One region of the Synechococcus sp. A18-25c genome, then DNA from elsewhere that is predicted to be linked to it. Evidence: predicted binding sites of a transcription regulator. Region 1 holds the regulator's gene; each other region holds the start of a gene.
The links. Region 1 encodes NtcA, which controls nitrogen genes in cyanobacteria. Its sites were predicted from a motif close to GTANCNNNNGNTAC; they were not measured.
Positions count from the first base shown of each region.

Region 1 (6,208 bases):
TTGGAGTGTCCTTGCTGCGTGGTCCGACTTGGCCGGATCCGTCGGCCGATCAGGGGCGACATCGGCAGCGATTGGCCCTGATGCCATCGCCGCAGGGTTGGACGCGGGAGGGTGTGCCCCAGGCCGCCATCGCTTTTCGTGAACCGGGCTGGCAAGGGCCAATGAACTTGGCGGAGTGTTGGCAGGGCTTCCCGGCATTGCCCCAATCGCTCACAACGGTCTCCATGCGCTCCGATCCTGAGCGGGCTGGGACAGTGCTGCTGCAGTTACATAACCCTGGGGCGTCCCGCGTGGTCTGGTCACTCCGCGACGTCGGCTGGGAACTTGAGGGAGGGGCCGATGCAGGCCTCGTACCACCAGGTGTCCTGCGTGAGTTCAGGCTGGTGCGTCAGTCTTCGTGATCATCAAAGGGATCGTCCAGTCGCTTGGAGGGCGGACCGAAGGCTGTGTAGACCCCAAAACCGGTGAGTCCAAGCAGGGCAGCCAGAACCGCAATCGCCACGGACAGGGCCGGGGAGGAGCTTTCCATCACATCTCTCGACAGGATTGGCCCTCTTCTGGGCCAGGGCCTCTACAGTATCCAGACTGAACTTCACCCGAGACCTCAGCGCCGCTATGGCTCAACGCACCCGTCTGGGCGATCTGCTCCGTCCCCTCAACTCCGAGTACGGCAAGGTTGTCCCCGGCTGGGGTACCACCCCAGTCATGGGCATCTTCATGGTGCTGTTCTTGGTCTTTCTTCTGGTGATCCTCCAGCTGTACAACCAGTCGCTGATCCTGGAAGGCATCAATGTGAACTGGAACGGTGCCGGCTGATCCGGCTGCATAGGTTCCTTTCATGAACATCTTTGGTATCGGCCTGCCTGAAATGGCGGTCATCGGCGCTGTTGCGCTGCTGGTGTTCGGACCCAAGCGTTTGCCGGAACTCGGCAAAACGCTTGGGAAAACATTGAAGGGTTTTCAAACGGCGTCCAAAGAGTTCGAGCGGGAGATCAGCAAGGCCATGGCTGAACCCGAGGAGCTTCCTGCTGCGAAGACGGAGCCTGAGTCTTCGTCCAAGGATCACGAGGACTGAACCCTTGACTCAAAGCGGAGAGCTCCGATTGGTGGTCGGGTTAGGCAATCCCGGCGAGAAGTACGCCTCCACACGCCACAACGTTGGGTTCATGGCTCTGGAGCAGTTGGCTTCTCGCGAGGGAGGCCGCTTCAAAGTGATGGGCAAACTGCAGGGGGAACTGGCGGATGTCGGTACCGGTGACGCCCGTCTCCGCTTGTTAATGCCGCAGACCTTCATGAATGAAAGCGGCCGCTCGATCCGTGCGGCTCTCGACTGGTTCGGTTTCGACATCCATCAGCTGATCGTCCTTGTGGATGACATGGATCTACCGCTGGGTCGGCTGCGGCTGCGTGCTGGCGGTGGAGCAGGAGGCCATAACGGCTTAAAAAGCACCATTCAGCATCTGGGAACGCAGCAATTCGCCCGGTTGCGCATCGGGATTGGAGCCCCTGGCCGCACCCCGGAGGAGCGTCGTGCCCGCACTGTGTCCCACGTACTCGGTCAGTTCAATCGGGACGAAGAGCCGCTTCTCAAGGATGTGCTGAACGAGGTTCTTCGAGGACTGGAACGCATCCAGCGCCAAGGTCTGGATCGTGCTGGAAATCACCTCAACGGGTTGAATCTGGCTCCGTTGACTGAAGATGAAGCGGTCTGATGGCGCGGTTGCCAGCTACCACAGCTCACTTGCGTGTGCTTCATCAGAGCTTTCGCGATCAATGCCTTCAGGGTGAAGTCCAGGCGGGTGGATTCATCTGGGAATTTCAGTGGTTCTTCGATCGCGGTGAACTTTGCGTTGAACCTTCACTGGGTAGAGCCCTCATTCAGGACGCGCTTCAGCGCTTTTTGGTGAAGTCGGATTATCGGTTGGAGGCCGGTGGGGATTACACCTTTACGGTCAGGGCCCGGTTTTGATGGAAGGTGGTTCCGGCCAATCCAGCGGAAACCCGAGGGTCTTTTCCAGCATCACCAGCGCTGCAAGCGCGTCCAGTTCACCCGGGGGCAGTCGCAGTCCGAGAGGCACCAGCCTGCGCCAACCTCGCGGTGGCCACAGCTGCCAATACCGGGTTCGTGCCGTCAGCGTCGTGCCCCGTTCATCCACCAAAGTCACTGGCAGAACGTTGGAGAGTTGCGCTGTCCAGTGAGCACTTGAGGTGCCGTTGCCCACGATCAATCGTTCCGGCGGTGTGGAGCGTTGCCAGCGTTCCAGGGTGTTCAGCACAGCATCGGCAGGCAGCACATGCCCTTCGATCACGCAGCGTTGATGGAGGGACGCGAGCACCAGCCCGCACTTGCTTCGACCAGGATCAAGGGCGGCAATCCAGCTCATGGGCTCGCAGCATTGGAATTGGATCCGGAGCTTCGCTTGATTCTGAGCTCGATCGCCACCGGATCGGCCGTTTCGCTGCGGCGTGCCGCTACCGCCTCGAGTTCAACGCGTCCCTCTCCCTGTTCGATCAGTTTCTTTGCGAGGCTGTTGAGGGAGTTGCCATCAAATTGAAGGCCCTGGCTGAGGGAGCCGCGGCGCTGAGCCTCTGCCAGCGTCGATGCCAGCAGCAGATTGAGGCGGTTGCGGATGGCTTGCGGATCGCGTTCGTTGCTGTTGATCGCTGTTGTGGCCAGCACTTCACCTTCGATCGTGACAGTGACATTGGGACGGACATCCGGGAAGGCATAGACCACGCGTTCACCGCGAAGCACATTGGCGGCGGAGCGCAGGAGAACCACCCAGGTGCCAGGCTTGCGAATGGCCTGTTCCAGCCGGTTGATGTCCTGTCGCGGCACCAAGAGAATCTGACGATCCGGGGCTTCCCCCGGCAACACCTGTTGATAGGCCAGTTGATTGGCTTCTCTGAGAATTTGGTCGATGACCTGGCGTGCCTGATCCGGTCGATCGAGTTTGAGGGTGACCGTGGCAAGGGGCTGGCCGCTGCTGATAGCCACGTTGCCCCGTCTTAGGGCCAGGAGATTTTCCTCAAGTTGCAGCAGTTCGTTTTCGCCATCGCGAATTTGTTGACGAACAGCCTGGAGCTCTGCATCCGTGCGACGGATTTCGGCATCACGATTGCTGACGTCTTGGCTGAGGCGCTGACGTTCCGCTTCTAGGCGAAGGGTCTGTTCCTGCAGTGGTTGCAGCGTGCTTCGTAATTCGCTGGCGCGGGCTTGCGCGTCAGCCAGAGTCTGTCGAGCTGCGATTTCATCGCTGCGAGCCTGCTCGAGCTGCTCGCGTGACTCCTGCTGCGCCTCTCGACTGGCCTTCAAGGCGGTGCGGCTGCTGCGTAGACGCGCCTGGAGTTCATCGAGTTCGAAGAGACCGACCCGCAGTTGGCGACTCACCAGCAGCATCAGCCCGAGCGACAGAACACTGATGAGGCTTCCCGTGAGCACAGTGATCACCACGGCGGTCTGTCGGGGGCGTAAGCCAAACAGACTCAATCGGGCTTTGCCCACCTTTGAGCCCAGGCGATCTCCAAGCGTTGAAAGCACCCCTCCCAGGATGAGGAGGCTCAACAGCAGCAGCCAGCCTGTCACGTGCTTTCAACCCTGCGGCAGGCCGCTGAAGTGGTGCCCATCTTCACCCGTCGAGCGCTCAGCTGAACCGCTTGGCCAGGGCGATGGGGTCAAGAACGGTGATCTTTTTGCGGTCGATCTCCACTAAGCCGGAGTTGCGCAGGTCTCCGAGCAGACGGGTGATTGTGACCCGCGTGGAGCCGATGGCTTCGGCAATGGCTTGGTGGGACAAACGCAGGTCGATCGTGATGCCCTGAGTGCTGGGAATGCCGAAATCGCGGCAAAGCACCAACAGAAAACTCACCAGCCGCGACGACATGTCGCGGTGTGTGAGCGTTTCGATCATGGTTTCGGTCTGGAGGATGCGGCTGGACAGACCCTGCAAAAGGAGAAGACCGACGCTGGTGTCGGCTTCGATTGCTTGCCTCACAGAGCTCGCCGGAGCTGTCACCATCTCCACCCGCGTAAAAGCAACGGAGTGATAGAAGCGATCGGAACGATGACCAGTGAGCAGTGAGAGCACCCCGAAGAGACTGTTTTCTCGCAGCAGCGCCACGGTGATTTCTTCGCCGGACTCATAGACCCTGGAAAGACGCACGGCGCCGCGGCGAATTAAGTAAACGCGTTCCGCCGGGTCGCCAGGGAAAAAGATCGTTTTGTTGCGCTCCACCAGTTCGGTACTGGCGCCCTCCAGATCACGAATCACCTCCAGCAGCGTGCGGCTGGAGGGCGTGGGAGCGTTAGTCAGGCTGGTTTCAGGCAACCGACCAACGTGTGGGACGGTCCGGCTGAATCCGCGTATCGCTTCTGCCATCTACAGCCATCTGATGGAGGGAAGTTACGGAGCGATGCGGGGTCACCCTGTAGCAATCAACACGTTTCAGGCTGCTGGTCAGTTCTGGAGTGCTTGCCCTTGGCATGCCATCAGCTGCTTGAGGCCAGGTTCGGCTAAGTCCAGCAGGCTGTTCAGCTGTTTGCGGCTGAAGGCTGCACCTTCAGCTGTGCCCTGCAGCTCCAGAAGATCTCCGGCGTCGTTCATCACGACATTCAGATCCACATCGGCACGGCTGTCTTCGCTGTAGTCGAGATCCAGTTGAGGGGCGCCATCGATCAGACCCACAGACACGGCGGCCACCTGTGCTTGCACGGGACTATCGCTGAGGAGGCCTTGCTCGACTAAGCGTTCGCAGCCTTTCTGCAAGGCCAGCCAGGAGCCGGTGATCGCCGCGGTTCGGGTGCCCGCATCAGCCTGAATCACGTCGCAGTCCACGAGCAGGGTGTTTTCCCCAAGCACGTCCATGTTGAGGCACGCCCGCAGGCTGCGACCGATCAAGCGCTGAATCTCCTGCGTGCGGCCGGAGAGTTTCATCAATTCGCGCCGCTGACGTTCTGGAGTGGATCCCGGCAGCAATCGATATTCAGCACTCAGCCACCCCAGACCTTGATCCCGACGCCAGCGGGGGACCCCCTCTTCGTGGCAAACGCTGCAGAGCACTGCGGTTCGGCCGGTGCGCACGATCACGGAGCTCAGGGCAAAGCCCATGGGGTCCCATTCCACGGAGAACGCCCTCAGGTCGGCGGGCGAGCGGCCATCGTTGCGAGCGGTTTCGCCCATCAGTTATTTGCGGATGTTGATGAGCCTGACATTCGGCATGAGACACCAGGGATGGTGTCGAAGATCTTGTGGATCGCGTTTTCACCGCTAGATTCGAAGTCCGCTGGCTGTTGTGGGCCAGCCAAGACGAACGCGATGACCGCAAGCCTGAGCTCCAGCCATCGATCCCGCGACACACGCGGTGCCGATCATGGGGTCGTGGAGCGCTCGCGTCTCCAGCCTTTACCAGCACTCGACCCCCGTCCGCCACTGCATCTGGTGGCTCCCGAAGGCCAGCTTCAGGTCCACACCGCGCCCTACCGCGGCAGTTTTGGCACTGTGCTGAGTCAGGCGTTGCGCAGTGCTGGTCTGGGAAGCCGCGTTGGCGTGGCGCAGTTTCTCAAGGGCGGTGTTGCCCAGGGCCCTGAGGCTGCGCTCACTTTGTGTGACCGCATGACCTGGATGCGACCAGCGGTGATGGAATGTTTGTCGCAGCCCGCCAGCGCATCCCTGCCCTCCACCATTGAGGCGGTCGAAGCGGTCTGGTTGGTGTGCCGTGCTCATCTCGCCTGCGGCGATCTTGATCAGCTGGTGCTTGATGAGCTGGGTTTGGCGATTGCGCTTGGATACCTCGATGAAGAGGATGTGCGTGCGAGTTTGGAAGCCCGTCCAGGATCCATGGATGTGATCATCACAGGGACTTCCATTCCTGAGTCTCTGATGGGGCTCGCGGATCAGGTCACCGAACTGCGCCGGGGTTTCTGATGCTTAAGAACGACCGCTGGATCACGGAACAGGCTGCCTCCGGCATGCTGGAACCTTTTCAGGGTGGCTTGGTTCGTCACCTCGATCCCGATCACCGACAGCATCCTGTTCTGAGTTTCGGATGTTCGTCATATGGCTACGACCTGCGGCTGTCGCCTCAGGAGTTTCTGATTTTCAAACACGTGCCCGGCACGGTGATGAATCCCAAGCGATTCAACCCCGCCAACCTCGAACCCACGGAACTGCACCGGGATGAGGACGGTGAGTATTTCATTCTTCCTGCC
Region 1 is NZ_CP047957.1:315,927-322,134, forward strand. It holds gene SynA1825c_RS01475 (alpha-mannosidase) at 1-401, shown strand, start outside; gene psbN (photosystem II reaction center protein PsbN) at 389-529, opposite strand; gene psbH (photosystem II reaction center phosphoprotein PsbH) at 616-816, shown strand; gene SynA1825c_RS01490 (TatA/E family twin arginine-targeting protein translocase) at 839-1,075, shown strand; gene pth (aminoacyl-tRNA hydrolase) at 1,080-1,712, shown strand; gene SynA1825c_RS01500 (DUF3146 family protein) at 1,712-1,969, shown strand; gene SynA1825c_RS01505 (resolvase) at 1,953-2,384, opposite strand; gene SynA1825c_RS01510 (DUF3084 domain-containing protein) at 2,381-3,586, opposite strand; gene ntcA (global nitrogen regulator NtcA) at 3,645-4,379, opposite strand; gene rph (ribonuclease PH) at 4,458-5,180, opposite strand; gene SynA1825c_RS01525 (cob(I)yrinic acid a,c-diamide adenosyltransferase) at 5,316-5,924, shown strand; gene dcd (dCTP deaminase) at 5,924-6,208, shown strand, end outside.

Region 2 (6,208 bases), 820 kb from region 1:
CTTCTCGTTGACTTCGATCAATTTATAAGTGAGAAAGCCCCGTCCATTCAGGATGGTGACGACGCCTCCACGCCAATCGTTGGCTAGCGCAGGGGACGACATCGCGGCCAAAAGCAATGCGGCAACGCTGAACAAGAGACGTTTCATCGCCAAGACGGCTCCTTTTTTCGTTACTAGCCAAGGCTGAGATCATTCGCAGGTTCTGTGCCGCTGTGCAGGTTTGGCACAACGTTCACTTGCTCTGCTCGTAACCAAATGTGAAGCGATCCCGCAGTCGCCAGTCATCCATGCAGAAATGCAAAGGTGACTGATTGCAGGGCTGCAAGGTCACAGCGAAGATGGCGTCCCCCCAGACCTCCATCTTCGTGTAGATAGCGATGGCATTTGTAGCGTCTTGAACGGTTTAATGCATGCTTCCGTCGCTTTCAAGTCGTCGTGTTCAAGTTCTCGCAGTTGCGACGTCGCAACAGGCCTCGCAGGTTGTTGATGTGTGATCGGAAAGCTTGGTCTCGCTAAGACACCGAGTCAGAGCATGGTTGGAGCTGGCGGTTCAGACCAGAATTGGTGCAGTCGTCAGCAATGGTGCTGATGGGTTCAGTCCGCCTCGAGCTAATCCGCAGTTATCGCATCGGCGATCCCGGCATTGGTCTGAATGAACCCTCGGGCCTCACGCTCAATGCGGACCGCACAGCGCTCTACACCGTCTGTGACGACACCAAGGCGATCTTTTGCGTCGACCTCGAGGGTCAGGTGTTGCTGCAGCAGTCGTTCTTCATCAGCGCGGCTGGCTTGGAAGGGATCGCGCTCAGTGCCGATGGCAAGCAGCTGTTTGCGGTGCAGGAAGAGACCAATGCGGTGCTGATCATCGATATCGCAGGACGCTGTGAGCGGCACCAGCACCCCCTGGCCGCGATGGCCAATTACGACTCCGTTGCGAAGCATTTCCCGCATCGTCCCGATAACAAGGGACTGGAGGGGATCACCGTCAACACCGTGAACCAGCATGTGTTCGTGGTGAAGGAGTCCCAGCCCGGGTTGCTGATCGAGCTGGATGCGGAGTGCCGCACGATCTTGTCGTCGCGCTTTCTCAGCAAAGCCAACGGTTTCTCCCATCCGAAGGTCGGTCCAGACAAGCTGGATTTTTCTGGTCTGAGCTACGACCCCCGCAGCGACAGCCTGTGGATCGTCAGCGATCAGGGTCGGTGCCTGTTTCAGTACGACTGGGTGCAAGACGTGGTGCTTCAACGGCTTGACCTGGAGATCGGCGAGGGCAAGCGCCGGTTGGTGCGCAAGGCCGAGGGTGTCGCGATTGATCCCGAGTGTGGCCGTGTGTATGTGGTGAGTGACCGCGATGCACGGCTTTATGTGTTCAAGCTTGCTGCCGTGGGTTGAGTGGGATCACGGCCTGCTACGCAACTGTGCCATCACGTCTGGAGAGGCCTCCACCAAGGCCAGCAAGCTCTCCACTGGTGGCGGTGTGGTCCGATCCGTGCGCTAACAGCATCAGCGTCACGAGAAGGAGCCAGCACATCGTTAGTTTCGTTGCCGCCGTCCCTTTCCCCTGCGGCGCGTCATCAGATTGTCCCTTGACTCTGCTCCATGTCTCACGCTGAACCCCGCCGGCTCCTGCTCACCGGAGCGAGTTCGGGCATCGGTCTTGAGGCGGCCAAACAGATGGCGGCGCGGGGGCATCAGCTCACGATTCTTTGCCGCAATCAGGCCCGTTCCGACCTCACCCTGCAAGCTCTCTCAGGTGCCGCGCAAACCCTGATTTGCGACTTGGCGGATCTCGATGCGGTGAGGGCAACCACGGATCAACTGCTAGCGCGCGGTTGGCCTCTGGATGCTGTGGTGCTCAATGCCGGCCTCCAGTACGCCGGTGAGCGTCAGCCCCGATGGAGCGCTCAGGGGATTGAGCTCACGTTTGCTGTGAATCAGCTGGCGCACCAGGTGTTGGCAACGGCCCTGCTGCCTCTGCTGAGGGCTGCCTCAAGGCCGCGGGTGGTGATCACTGCTTCGGAAGTGCACAACCCGGTCAGCGGTGGCGGAAAGGTGGGAAAGCCTGCTGGGCTTGGTGATCTCAGCGGCCTGCATCAGGGCGCTGGTTGCCCGATGCTGGATGGCAGCCCAGTGTTCGATGGCGACAAGGCCTACAAAGACAGCAAGCTCTGCAATGTGTTGTTGGCTCGGGAACTGAACCGGAGGCTTGAGGGCGCCATTCCGGTGATGGCCTGGAGTCCGGGGTTGGTGATTGCGCGTGACTCGGGGGGCTTTTTCCGCTACAGCCGCCAGCAGAATCCTCTGGGAATGGCAGCGTTTGCGTGGGTGGCCCGCGATCTGCTGCGCCTCACGGAATCACTGCCCCGTGCCGGTGCCTTACTGACAGCGCTGTGTCTCGACGATGGGATTGCCACGCCGGGATTCAGCTACCGCAGCAACCACTTGGTGCGTCCTGGAGTGCATCGTTTTGAGCTGGTCGACACCAGTGCTGAAGCCACTGATCTCGCCAAGGCGGCGGCGCTGTGGAATGGCTCGGAGGCTTTGCTGGCCAGTTTGTAGGGGTCTGCGCGATCAGTCCAGCTTTTGGCTCGCGAGTGGGGTGAATGCTGCGATGTCGTCCGCTGTCTCGATTCGGAACGGATGGCTGACGGCGCCGATGCGATCAAAGCGCAGGGAGTTGGAAGGGGGTGTCAGGCTTGCGGCGCAGGCCTGTCGGGTCGGCAAGGGGTCGTTGCTGTAAAGCAGGCTCAAATGTGGGTCCAGTTGGTAGCTCAGTGCATTGGCGGAGCGGTGGCAGAGGTTTTGAGACCAGGCCTGCAGTGCGGCTTGCGCAGCCTTCTCACTCTGTTCCACGCTGAAGCGGAGCATCAGGCTTTGCGTGAATGCGGCACCAGCTTCGATCGCCTGTGGCTGAAGCTGGAGTGGTTGATGCTGTTTTGCAGCAGCGATCAGGTGTTCGATCGCCAGATCGAAGCTGTCGAGATGGTCGCTGTAAAGGGTGATGTGCGGCGGCAGCCAGCAGCCATTCAGCTGCTGCTGTGCGCAGTCAGAAATCTGCTTCAGTGCCGCTGCTGTTTGCTGATCGGGCATCAGCCAGTACGACACGACCTGTTTGATATCCAAGTGGTTTGTGTGTTCCTGCCGTCGCAATCATGACCGCGAATGTTTCGTTGCTGTTGATACATATCCTCGTTTGATGACGTGATCCCAAAGAGAATGCGCCAATTGTTCGTGATTTTGGTTGGGGTGAATGACTGTGGTGGATATCTGCGTCAAGAACCGATGGCATCATTCACAATCACGATGATCGGCAAGGAATCCGAGCAGTCTTTCACGTGTGAGGGTGATCAATACATCCTGGATGCGGCCGAAGAAGCCGGGGTTGAACTTCCCTATTCCTGCCGGGCTGGAGCCTGCTCCACCTGCGCTGGCAAGGTCATCTCTGGCGATCTCGATCAAAGCGATCAGAGCTTCCTGGATGATGAGCAAATGGAGCAGGGTTTCGGTCTGCTTTGTGTTGCCTACCCCAAAAGCGATTGCAAGATTGAGGCGGAGGCGGAGGAGCAGTTGTTCTGAGTGCGGTTGGCGCCTAGTCGCACTGCTTCACGAACACCACTTCCTCTCTGGGGGTCGCCATTGTTTTGGCGATCTTGCGGGCGGCTTCAAGGTCGAGGGCTTGGATGATGTTGCCGTTGCTGATGGCGTTGGTTCCCTGTTTGGCAAAAGCGACTCTGAACTTCCTGACCTCGTGCATGAAGTGAAGGTGAATTCCTCAGCCTAAATCTTGGCTTTGTTTTGGCTGGAGACTCTCCTGCTGGCATCAAAAAAAGCCCCACCGGAGTGGGGCTTGGAGAGTTGGCGAATGCCTGAAGGTCATTTGCTGGTGAGCTTTTGACCGCGATAGACGACGTTGGCCGACTGATTGCGCTCAGCGGGAGCGTGGTTGACGACGTACTTCTGGCCGCGATAGGTCAGGGTCATGAGGGTTCCTCGAAGCAAGCTCAGGTCCCCGTTCCATGGCCTGAGTCGAACTGCGCCTCACGAAACGTGAGGTGAACGTTGTAGGTAGCGGTTGCTACAGACTTTTTATAACGCCTTGGTCAACCCCCGTGTTGTTCACGCGGATACACAGGGGAGACTTGTTACGCGGGGCTACATCACGCTCATCGACAGGAATTGATCGTCGGTTTCGGTCATGGCCTCGTTGTCGCCGTGAAACCAGCAGCCATACATCAGATGGATGATCCGGCCCACTTCGAGGTCGCGGTCGGCCACGTCTTGCCAGACGCGTTGGCTCAGCTCCTGGTCAGCCAACTGAAACTGGGCCTTCACAAGGCTTCGGGTGATCGAGAAATAGGTCTGACGATCGTTGCGTGCCTGGCATTCCATTGAGGCGCTGACGGTGTTCAGCAGCGGCTCGGTGGGCTGGACGGTGTTCTTGTGCTTGTTGATCAGCATGGTGTCTCCGGGTTCTGCGATGGCAGAGAGAGGCTCGCGCTGGGCGCCAATGAAGGACCTCCCTCTCAGATCGAGCGGCGATCGTGCTGTGGTGGAGTGGCATCCGTCATTGGATCCTCCTGTATCAATCAATACAGAGATAGATCCGCAGTCGGGGAAAAACAATCGGCATGAACACGCATTCGAGCCGGACGCTGCCTTGCCCTGCCGCTGGTGGGCTCGATCCTTTTTTTTTCAGGTGTGGCGGTTGGATCCGATCCTCCAATTGGGACTGACCCTGCTTGTGCTGGGCATCGTCGTTGAATCAATCCCCTCCATTCGCGCGGATCACCGTGCCTTGCAGCAACGATTCGCAGGGCCACCGCAGCAATCCAGCTGACAGATGGCTCTGGTGCGTCGCCTTCACGATCGTGTCTGGCCCCGGTCGGTCGCTCATGCGCTCCTGCCTTTTGCTGGCATCTATTACGCCATCACCCGTCGCACATTCACACCGTTGCTATGGGATGTCGTCGCGCGATTGGTCGTGCTGCTGATCTCGACTGGCTTGTCCTTCATGGCTGTTGAGTTGTTTCCTTGTAACCCTGATTCATTGGTCTTTGGAGGGCTGTCAGACGCCGAGAAGCTGAATATCTGGATTCAAAGTGCTGTGGGACTGGTGTTGATCCTGGTCAATGTGCTCGCCTGTCTTCTGCCTGTGCGCGCTGCCCTCCACCGCACGCAGGCGGATGCCCGTCGCCGTCTGGATGCCCACGCTTGATCCCATCACCCAACCGGATCCTCTGCCTAGGGTTAAGCACCGGCGTGGATCGATGACCATTCCCTTCGGTGATCCGGAGCCGTCTGACGCTCTCCTCAACAAATCGGTGGCGTCCACTCGGCTGAAGACTTGGTTGCAGCGCCGGCTGCGGCAGCTGGCTTTGGAACAGCGCATTCAAGATGCCCGCGCGCTGCGCAGTGAATTTCTGGTGGATTGATGGATCGGGTGGTGCGAGCGCTCAGGCTCGTTCCACTTCCAGAGTTTTTGCGTTCTCTCTTAAGACCCCAAGATTGCCGTGCATTCCAGGCGTTCTTGGCAGGCATCACGACGTTGCAATCGCAGATTGATTACTTGGGCGAGATAACGCGCATCGTCGCTAACGCCGCAAAACCGCCCGGACCCCCAGGTGTGCAGCCAAGGCAAGCCGATGAAATAAAGACCAGCGCTTTGGGTGACGCCGCGATCATGGGCCGGCAATCCACTCCCATCGAAAACGGGCGCCTCAATCCAGCTGAAGTCGCTTCGGTAACCCGTGCACCAGATCACCGCGGCAAGGGGCTCTGAGGTCAGGTCAATGCCGGGATCATCGATCGGAGGGGGCTGCCAACAGGGGGAATAGGGCGGTTCGACTGGTGCATCAATTCCTTCCTGTTCGATCCAGCTGTCAATGCTGGTGCGGATGCGGCAATACACCGCATCGGCTTGATCGAGGTTGGTGGCCAGGTCACCAGCGAAACCAATGTGTTCGCTGGAGATGGTCGAGAGCCGGCCATGCAGGCGCATGCCTTCCTTGGCTCGTCGACGCAGATCAATCTCACGCCCACCATCTCGGCCTGTGAGGTAGTGGTTGGTCTTTGCTCGCACCGAGCGTGGATCCGTGTGATCGCTGATCGGCATGGCGTAGTAGCCCATCCGATCCAGCCAATCCACAACGTCTTTGCCGCGATAACGGCGCGGAGAACGTGGGGCACGTCCCACACTGAGGTGCACGGA
Region 2 is NZ_CP047957.1:1,134,460-1,140,667, forward strand. It holds gene SynA1825c_RS06290 (hypothetical protein) at 1-135, opposite strand, end outside; gene SynA1825c_RS06295 (SdiA-regulated domain-containing protein) at 589-1,392, shown strand; gene SynA1825c_RS06300 (SDR family NAD(P)-dependent oxidoreductase) at 1,600-2,559, shown strand; gene SynA1825c_RS06305 (hypothetical protein) at 2,572-3,123, opposite strand; gene SynA1825c_RS06310 (2Fe-2S iron-sulfur cluster-binding protein) at 3,283-3,576, shown strand; gene SynA1825c_RS06315 (hypothetical protein) at 3,590-3,754, opposite strand; gene SynA1825c_RS06320 (DUF4278 domain-containing protein) at 3,874-3,981, opposite strand; gene SynA1825c_RS13770 (hypothetical protein) at 4,153-4,590, opposite strand; gene SynA1825c_RS13630 (hypothetical protein) at 4,706-4,837, shown strand; gene SynA1825c_RS06330 (hypothetical protein) at 4,841-5,215, shown strand; gene SynA1825c_RS06335 (hypothetical protein) at 5,184-5,432, shown strand; gene SynA1825c_RS06340 (MSMEG_0569 family flavin-dependent oxidoreductase) at 5,492-6,208, opposite strand, start outside.
Region 2: the regulator NtcA is predicted to act here: its motif matches at 4,066-4,079, upstream of SynA1825c_RS06320 (DUF4278 domain-containing protein).

Region 3 (6,208 bases), 400 kb from region 1:
CGGAACGGTCAAGCCAAGCAAGTCGATCCCGCCGCGCATCCATTGCGGAGCCGTGACATCCACATTGCGGGCATCCGCCTGAGCCAGTCGACTGATCTGAGACCCCAGGCCATTCGCCAGAACAACGCCCATGAGGGCTGCGACGCCCCAGCTCCCCGCGCGAACCAGCCGTGAGCGAGAACCATCCAGCCAACGATCTGGGAGAAACAACGGCAAACCGAAACCCACCACAAGCGCAAGAATCAAGCCCGACGCATTGGCCATCGGGACACTGCGCACGAACTGCTGGAGGATCAGACTGACTCCCCAGGTCGCCAACAACGTCTCCAAGGGATTGCCGTAAAGACGGCGAATCACCGTGCGTTCCAACAACACACCAACCACGCCGCTGACGAGAAACGCGATTGGAATCGAAACCAGGACGTAAAGGTCGTAGACGGGGGCCAACGCCGGCAACTTAAAAATCAACTGCACCACGAAAGTGGTGTACGCCCCCAGCATGATCAGCTCACCATGGGCGAGGTTGATCACCCCCATCAGGCCAAAAACAATCGCCAATCCAAGGGCGGCCATGAGCAGCACTGAGCCGATAGCCACGCCGTTGAACAGGCTTTCAAAAAGCAGTTGCACGACTGTCTGAAACGAAACGTTCAGGAAAACGACGAAAAAAGGAGCCCGAAAACGAGCTCCTCTGCAAGGAAAGATCGAGCTTGAATCAGCCGATCAGAGCTTGTACTTGCCGCCCTTGGAGGCATCGGTCCAGTCGCAGGCAAAGCCGGTGGAATCAGGGTGGATCTGGTTCCAGGCCTGGGGAGCGATCGGGCCATCGGTCTCCTCGAGGATGGCGAACTGTCCATCCTTGGTGATCTGACCGATGCGCACGGTTTGGGACAGGTGATGATTCGGCATCACAGTGACCTTGCCCTGAGGCGCATCAAATTCGATGCCGACGAGAGCTTCACGCACCTTGTCGTTCTCGAAGCTGTTGGCCTTCTCAACGGCAGCTTTCCAGAGATAAACCATGTTGTAGGCAGACTCCTGAGGGTCAGCCACCTGACGGTCTTCGCCGTACTTCGCCTTGAAGTCAGCCGCGAACTTCTTGGAAGCAGGCGTGTCGATTGACATCATGTAGTTCCAAGCGCCGTAGTGGCCCTCAAGGAACTCAGGTCCAATCGTGCTGATCTCCTCTTCCGCGATGGAGTAGCTCATCACGTAGTAACCGTTAGCGGGGGTGAGGCCAGCATCCTGAATCTGCTTGAAGAAGGCGACGTTTTGGTCACCATTCAGGGTGTTGATGATCACACCGCCGTCAGGCAGGGCCTCCTTGATCTTGGCGATGATCGGGGCGACTTCCGTGTTACCCAAGGGCAGGTAGTCCTCGCCGACCACCGTGCCGCCCAGCTGCTCCACCTGGGATTTGGTGATGGTGTTGGAGGTGCGGGGGAAGACGTAGTCCGAACCCACGAGGAAGAAGGGCTTGCCAGCGGCAGGCGACTTCTCATACATGAACTTGGTCGCAGGCTCAGACTGCTGGTTCGGAGTCGCACCGGTGTAGAAGATGTTGTTGGAGCACTCCTGACCCTCGTACTGGATCGGGTAGTAGAGGAAAGCGTCCTTGGACTCGTAAACCGGGAGCATTTCCTTGCGGCTGGCGGAGGTCCAACCACCAAAGACCACAGGCACATTGTCCTGGTCGATCAGCTTTTTGGACTTCTCAGCAAAGGTGGGCCAAGAAGAAGCACCGTCTTCAACGATGGTTTCGATCATGTATTTCTTGCCATCCACTTCAACGCCGCCGGCGGCGTTGATCTCTTCGATCGCCAACTCTTCGGTATCGACAAGCGTCTTCTCGGAGATCGCCATCGTGCCGGTTAAGGAGTGAAGGATGCCGACGGTGACAGTGCAGTTTTCGCCATTGGCGTCGCACTTGGCGTTGGTGGCGGCCTTCTCACCACCGCCGCAGGCGGTCACAGCCAGACCCAACGACGTTGCGGCCAGGCCGGCAAACAAACGCTTTGAGAGAGAGGAGCTCATGAAATGTGCAATACGGTGATGGACGGACGTCTGACGACGACCGAACCCTGACCATGGCCCTCACACTCACTACAAGAACGTATCAAGAGGAACATTTTTGCCCCCCAAGCGGGCGGCAATCAAAGATTAGGTAGCTGTCGATACACAAACTCAATGATGCGTTCGAGCCCCTCTCCGCTGTGGAGATTGGTGAAGCACCAAGGACGCTCCCCGCGCATCGCGAGCGTGTCGCGCTCCATCACCGCCAGATCGGCTCCAACCAATGGGGCCAGATCAATCTTGTTGATCACCAGCAGATCCGACCGCGTAATACCGGGCCCGCCTTTGCGCGGAATCTTGTCGCCAGCCGCCACATCGATCACATAAATGCAAAGGTCAACCAGCTCTGGACTGAAGCTGGCCGCGAGATTGTCACCACCGCTTTCCACCAGCACCAGATCCAGACCAGGGAACTGGTCCTCCAACTCAGCAACAGCCGCCCGATTAATCGAGCAGTCCTCACGAATCGCCGTGTGGGGGCAGCCACCGGTCTCCACTCCACGAATCCGCTCCGGCTCCAGAGCTCCAACACGCGTCAGGAATTGGGCATCCTCATGCGTATAAATATCGTTGGTTACCACAGCCAGCTGCAGTTGATCACGGAGGCGACGACAGAGCGCTTCCACCAGGGCCGTTTTCCCTGAACCCACCGGACCAGCCACCCCAAGACGCAGCTTGCTGCTCATCAGCTTCGAAACAGGCGGGAATACAACTCAGCATGGGCGAGCTGTGCCATCCCCGCACCCACGCCACCATTCCAGAGCGTTCGAGACCCACAGGCCAGCAATTGTTCCGCTTCACGCCTAATCAAGGGCTGCAAGCGGTGCTGCAGCACCTGAGCACGCGTCGGCCCCAGCGGCAGCAGCCGAACGGCAGCACTGAGCTGATTGGCAACCCAGCCGTAGAGATAACCCTCCACCATCTCCTCCTTGGAAACCTCTAACGCCGATGCCGCAGCGGCCCAGGCGCTTGGCCAGCTCAATGGCACCGCGTCGGGGAGCGGCCGGCCCATGTCAGCCAACAACTGAACCAAAGACAATCCCATCTGACGCAGTTGCGCACGGACCTCAGAAGCTTCACGGGTGGCCAGAAGCCATCCATCCAAATCGATCAAGCGCTGCTTTGCCGCAGCATCACCCCCGCACCAGGCTGCAACCTCCCGCGCTAATGAGGGAAGCGCGGAAGCCTCCAAGCGCAAGGCACCACGGCACAGCTCAGCCTCCAACCAACCCTGCAACTGAAAGTCATCCGCAATCGCCCCCGACTGAATCAGCACTTCCAGCCCCTCGGAATAACTGAAAGCGCCCACCGGAAGGGCAGGACTCACCAGCTGGAGCAAAGACAGCGACGTCATCCGTGGGAATGCTCCGCATAGGCCCCACGTTCAGGAGCGAAGGGCTGACAGCAGCGGCTCACCCGCAGCCCCAGGGTCTGCAACATGTCAGCCAGCACAGGATCGTCAGGCAACAGCAGCTGTTGCTCATGCAGCTCAAGAGCCACATGGCGATTACCCAGGTGATAAGCCGCTTTGAGCAATGCCAGAGCAGACCCCGCTTGCACTCGCAGCAAGGCTTCCGGTGCAGCGGTGACCTCCACCCGCACGGAACAGGCTTGATCCGTGAGGCAATCCCCGGGCTTCAAAGCACCATGCCTCGGCAGTTGGAGCAAAACCTGGCAACCGCAAGCCGTCTGACGCCTTCCTCGCAGCACAGTGCGCTCAGTCGCGGTCAGCGGCAGCTGCAAACCGACCATCGCACCGTCTGGCTCACAACGCTTCTCCAACACGATCACCGTGTCACTCACGAGCAACCCTCTTGCTGCTTGAAGACTGCCCAGCAACGTCCCCAAATTTGGTGTGCACTGCTACAAAACAATCGGTCCTTGCCATCCGAGCCTTCTCGAATGAGAGGTCTTGAGCCCTGGCACGGCCGTTGCCAGCTGCAATTCCACATGGATCAGCACGGCCGCACACGCCATCAAGGGGGCTGCAGTGCGCCCTTCAAACTGATGCGAGGCGAAATCGGCGGCGATGGCCGCTGCGATATCCCCCTGCTGCACACAGCGGGAGGGCTGGTGGGGGGTGACCGCCTCAGCATCGATCTGAACCTTTTAGATCACAGTCGCAGCCTGGTAACCAGTGTGGCCGCGCAGAAGGTGTATGGATCGATCGGCCTTAGCCGCATCCAGCCCCAAGGCTCTTGGGCACAGCAAACCGTGAAGGCACATCTCAGTGACCATGGGGATCTGGAGTGGCTCCCCCAGGAACTGGTGCTGTATGCCAACGCGCTCTATGAGCAGAACCTGAACGTGACCCTGCCTGACAACGCGTCGTTCCTCAGTGCCGAGATTGTGCGACTAGGACGGACCGCTGCGGGCGAACAGCTCGATCAGGGTCGATGGCGCTCCAGCTTGGAGATTCAACGTTGTGGCCCTGAAGGACGTCGCTGGGAACTCGTGGACCGAATCGAACTGGGGGGCGACAGCCTGAGTGACAACCACGGCATGGGCGGAGCCCCGGTGTTTGGATCCCTCGCATGGGCCGCCCCTCGCAAGCTGCAACCATCGGAAATCCAAGAGCTGCTGGACGGAGCACGGGCGGATCGTGAAGGCCTGGAGGGCACGATGCGCTGCAGTGCGCTGGCGCAAGGACTGGTGGCTCGCTATCTGGGCCACTCCAGCCGCGACGCTCGCTTCTGGTTCAGCCGTATCTGGGCCCGCACCCGCCACTTGAGGAACCTCAGTCAGCCCGAGATCCCACGGGTTTGGCCCTTACAGGAACAGCCCTTACAGCGATCAAAGTCCACACTGAACACTGCGCCGGCGCCGGCAGAGACACACTGAACAAGACCGAGCTTCGCCATGCATCTCAGTCCCCAGGAAAAGGACAAGCTCCTAATCGTGACCGCAGCACTGCTGGCTGAGCGGCGCTTGAACCGTGGTCTGAAACTCAACCACCCCGAAGCGGTGGCCTGGCTCAGTTTTCTGGTGCTGGAAGGCGCCCGCGACGGCAAGAGCGTGGCGGAGCTGATGCAGGACGGCACCACCTGGCTGCGTCAAGACCAGGTGATGGAGGGAGTGCCCGAGCTCGTCCATGAGGTGCAGATCGAAGCGGTCTTTCCCGATGGCACCAAGCTCGTCACCCTGCACGACCCGATTCGCTGAGGCAGAACCCATGGCACCTCTCATACCAGGCGAACTGCTCCCCGAACCGGGAGAACTCGAGCTGAATGCAGGCCGCCCCGTCACCACGCTGAGCGTCTCCAACAGCGGCGACCGGCCGGTGCAGGTGGGCTCCCATTTCCATTTCGCCGAAGCCAACGCCGCCCTGCAGTTCGACCGTGCCGCGGCCCGCGGTCAACGGCTCGACATCCCCGCTGGCACCGCCATCCGCTTCGAACCCGGCGACAGCCGCGACGTGCACCTGATTCCCTTCGCCGGTGCGCGACGCGTCATCGGCTTCAACGGCCAGATCAACGGACCCCTCGACGCCTGACCCATGCCCTACCGCATCTCCCGCCAGGCCTACGCCGAAACCTATGGACCCACCACCGGCGACCGGGTTCGCCTGGCCGACACCGATCTGATTCTGGAAGTCGAGAAGGACTACACCGTCTACGGCGATGAGGTGAAGTTCGGCGGCGGCAAGGTGATCCGCGACGGCATGGGCCAGTCCCAGACCCCGCGTGCCGAAGGCGCCGTCGATACGGTGATCACCAATGCCCTGATCCTCGACTGGTGGGGCATCGTGAAAGCGGATGTCGGCCTCAAGGACGGCCGCATCGTCGGTATCGGCAAAGCCGGTAACCCCGACACCCAGGAAGGGGTGACGATCGTGGTGGGCCCCGGCACGGAAGCCATCGCCGGCGAAGGACACATCCTCACGGCCGGTGGCATCGACACCCACATCCACTTCATCTGCCCCCAGCAGATCGAAACCGCCCTGGCCAGCGGGGTCACCACCCTGATGGGCGGTGGCACCGGACCGGCCACCGGCACCAATGCCACCACCTGCACGCCCGGCGCCTTCCACATCGGCCGGATGCTCCAAGCCGCCGAAGGCTTGCCAGTGAACCTGGGCTTCTTCGGCAAAGGCAACGCCAGCACCCCAGAAGCCCTGGAAGAGCAGGTGCGCGCA
Region 3 is NZ_CP047957.1:2,430,112-2,436,319, forward strand. It holds gene SynA1825c_RS13085 (branched-chain amino acid ABC transporter permease) at 1-630, opposite strand, end outside; gene urtA (urea ABC transporter substrate-binding protein) at 724-2,034, opposite strand; gene ureG (urease accessory protein UreG) at 2,154-2,759, opposite strand; gene SynA1825c_RS13100 (urease accessory protein UreF) at 2,759-3,427, opposite strand; gene ureE (urease accessory protein UreE) at 3,424-3,876, opposite strand; gene SynA1825c_RS13110 (urease accessory protein UreD) at 3,976-4,914, shown strand; gene SynA1825c_RS13115 (urease subunit gamma) at 4,933-5,235, shown strand; gene SynA1825c_RS13120 (urease subunit beta) at 5,246-5,566, shown strand; gene ureC (urease subunit alpha) at 5,570-6,208, shown strand, end outside.
Region 3: the regulator NtcA is predicted to act here: its motif matches at 2,114-2,127, upstream of urtA (urea ABC transporter substrate-binding protein).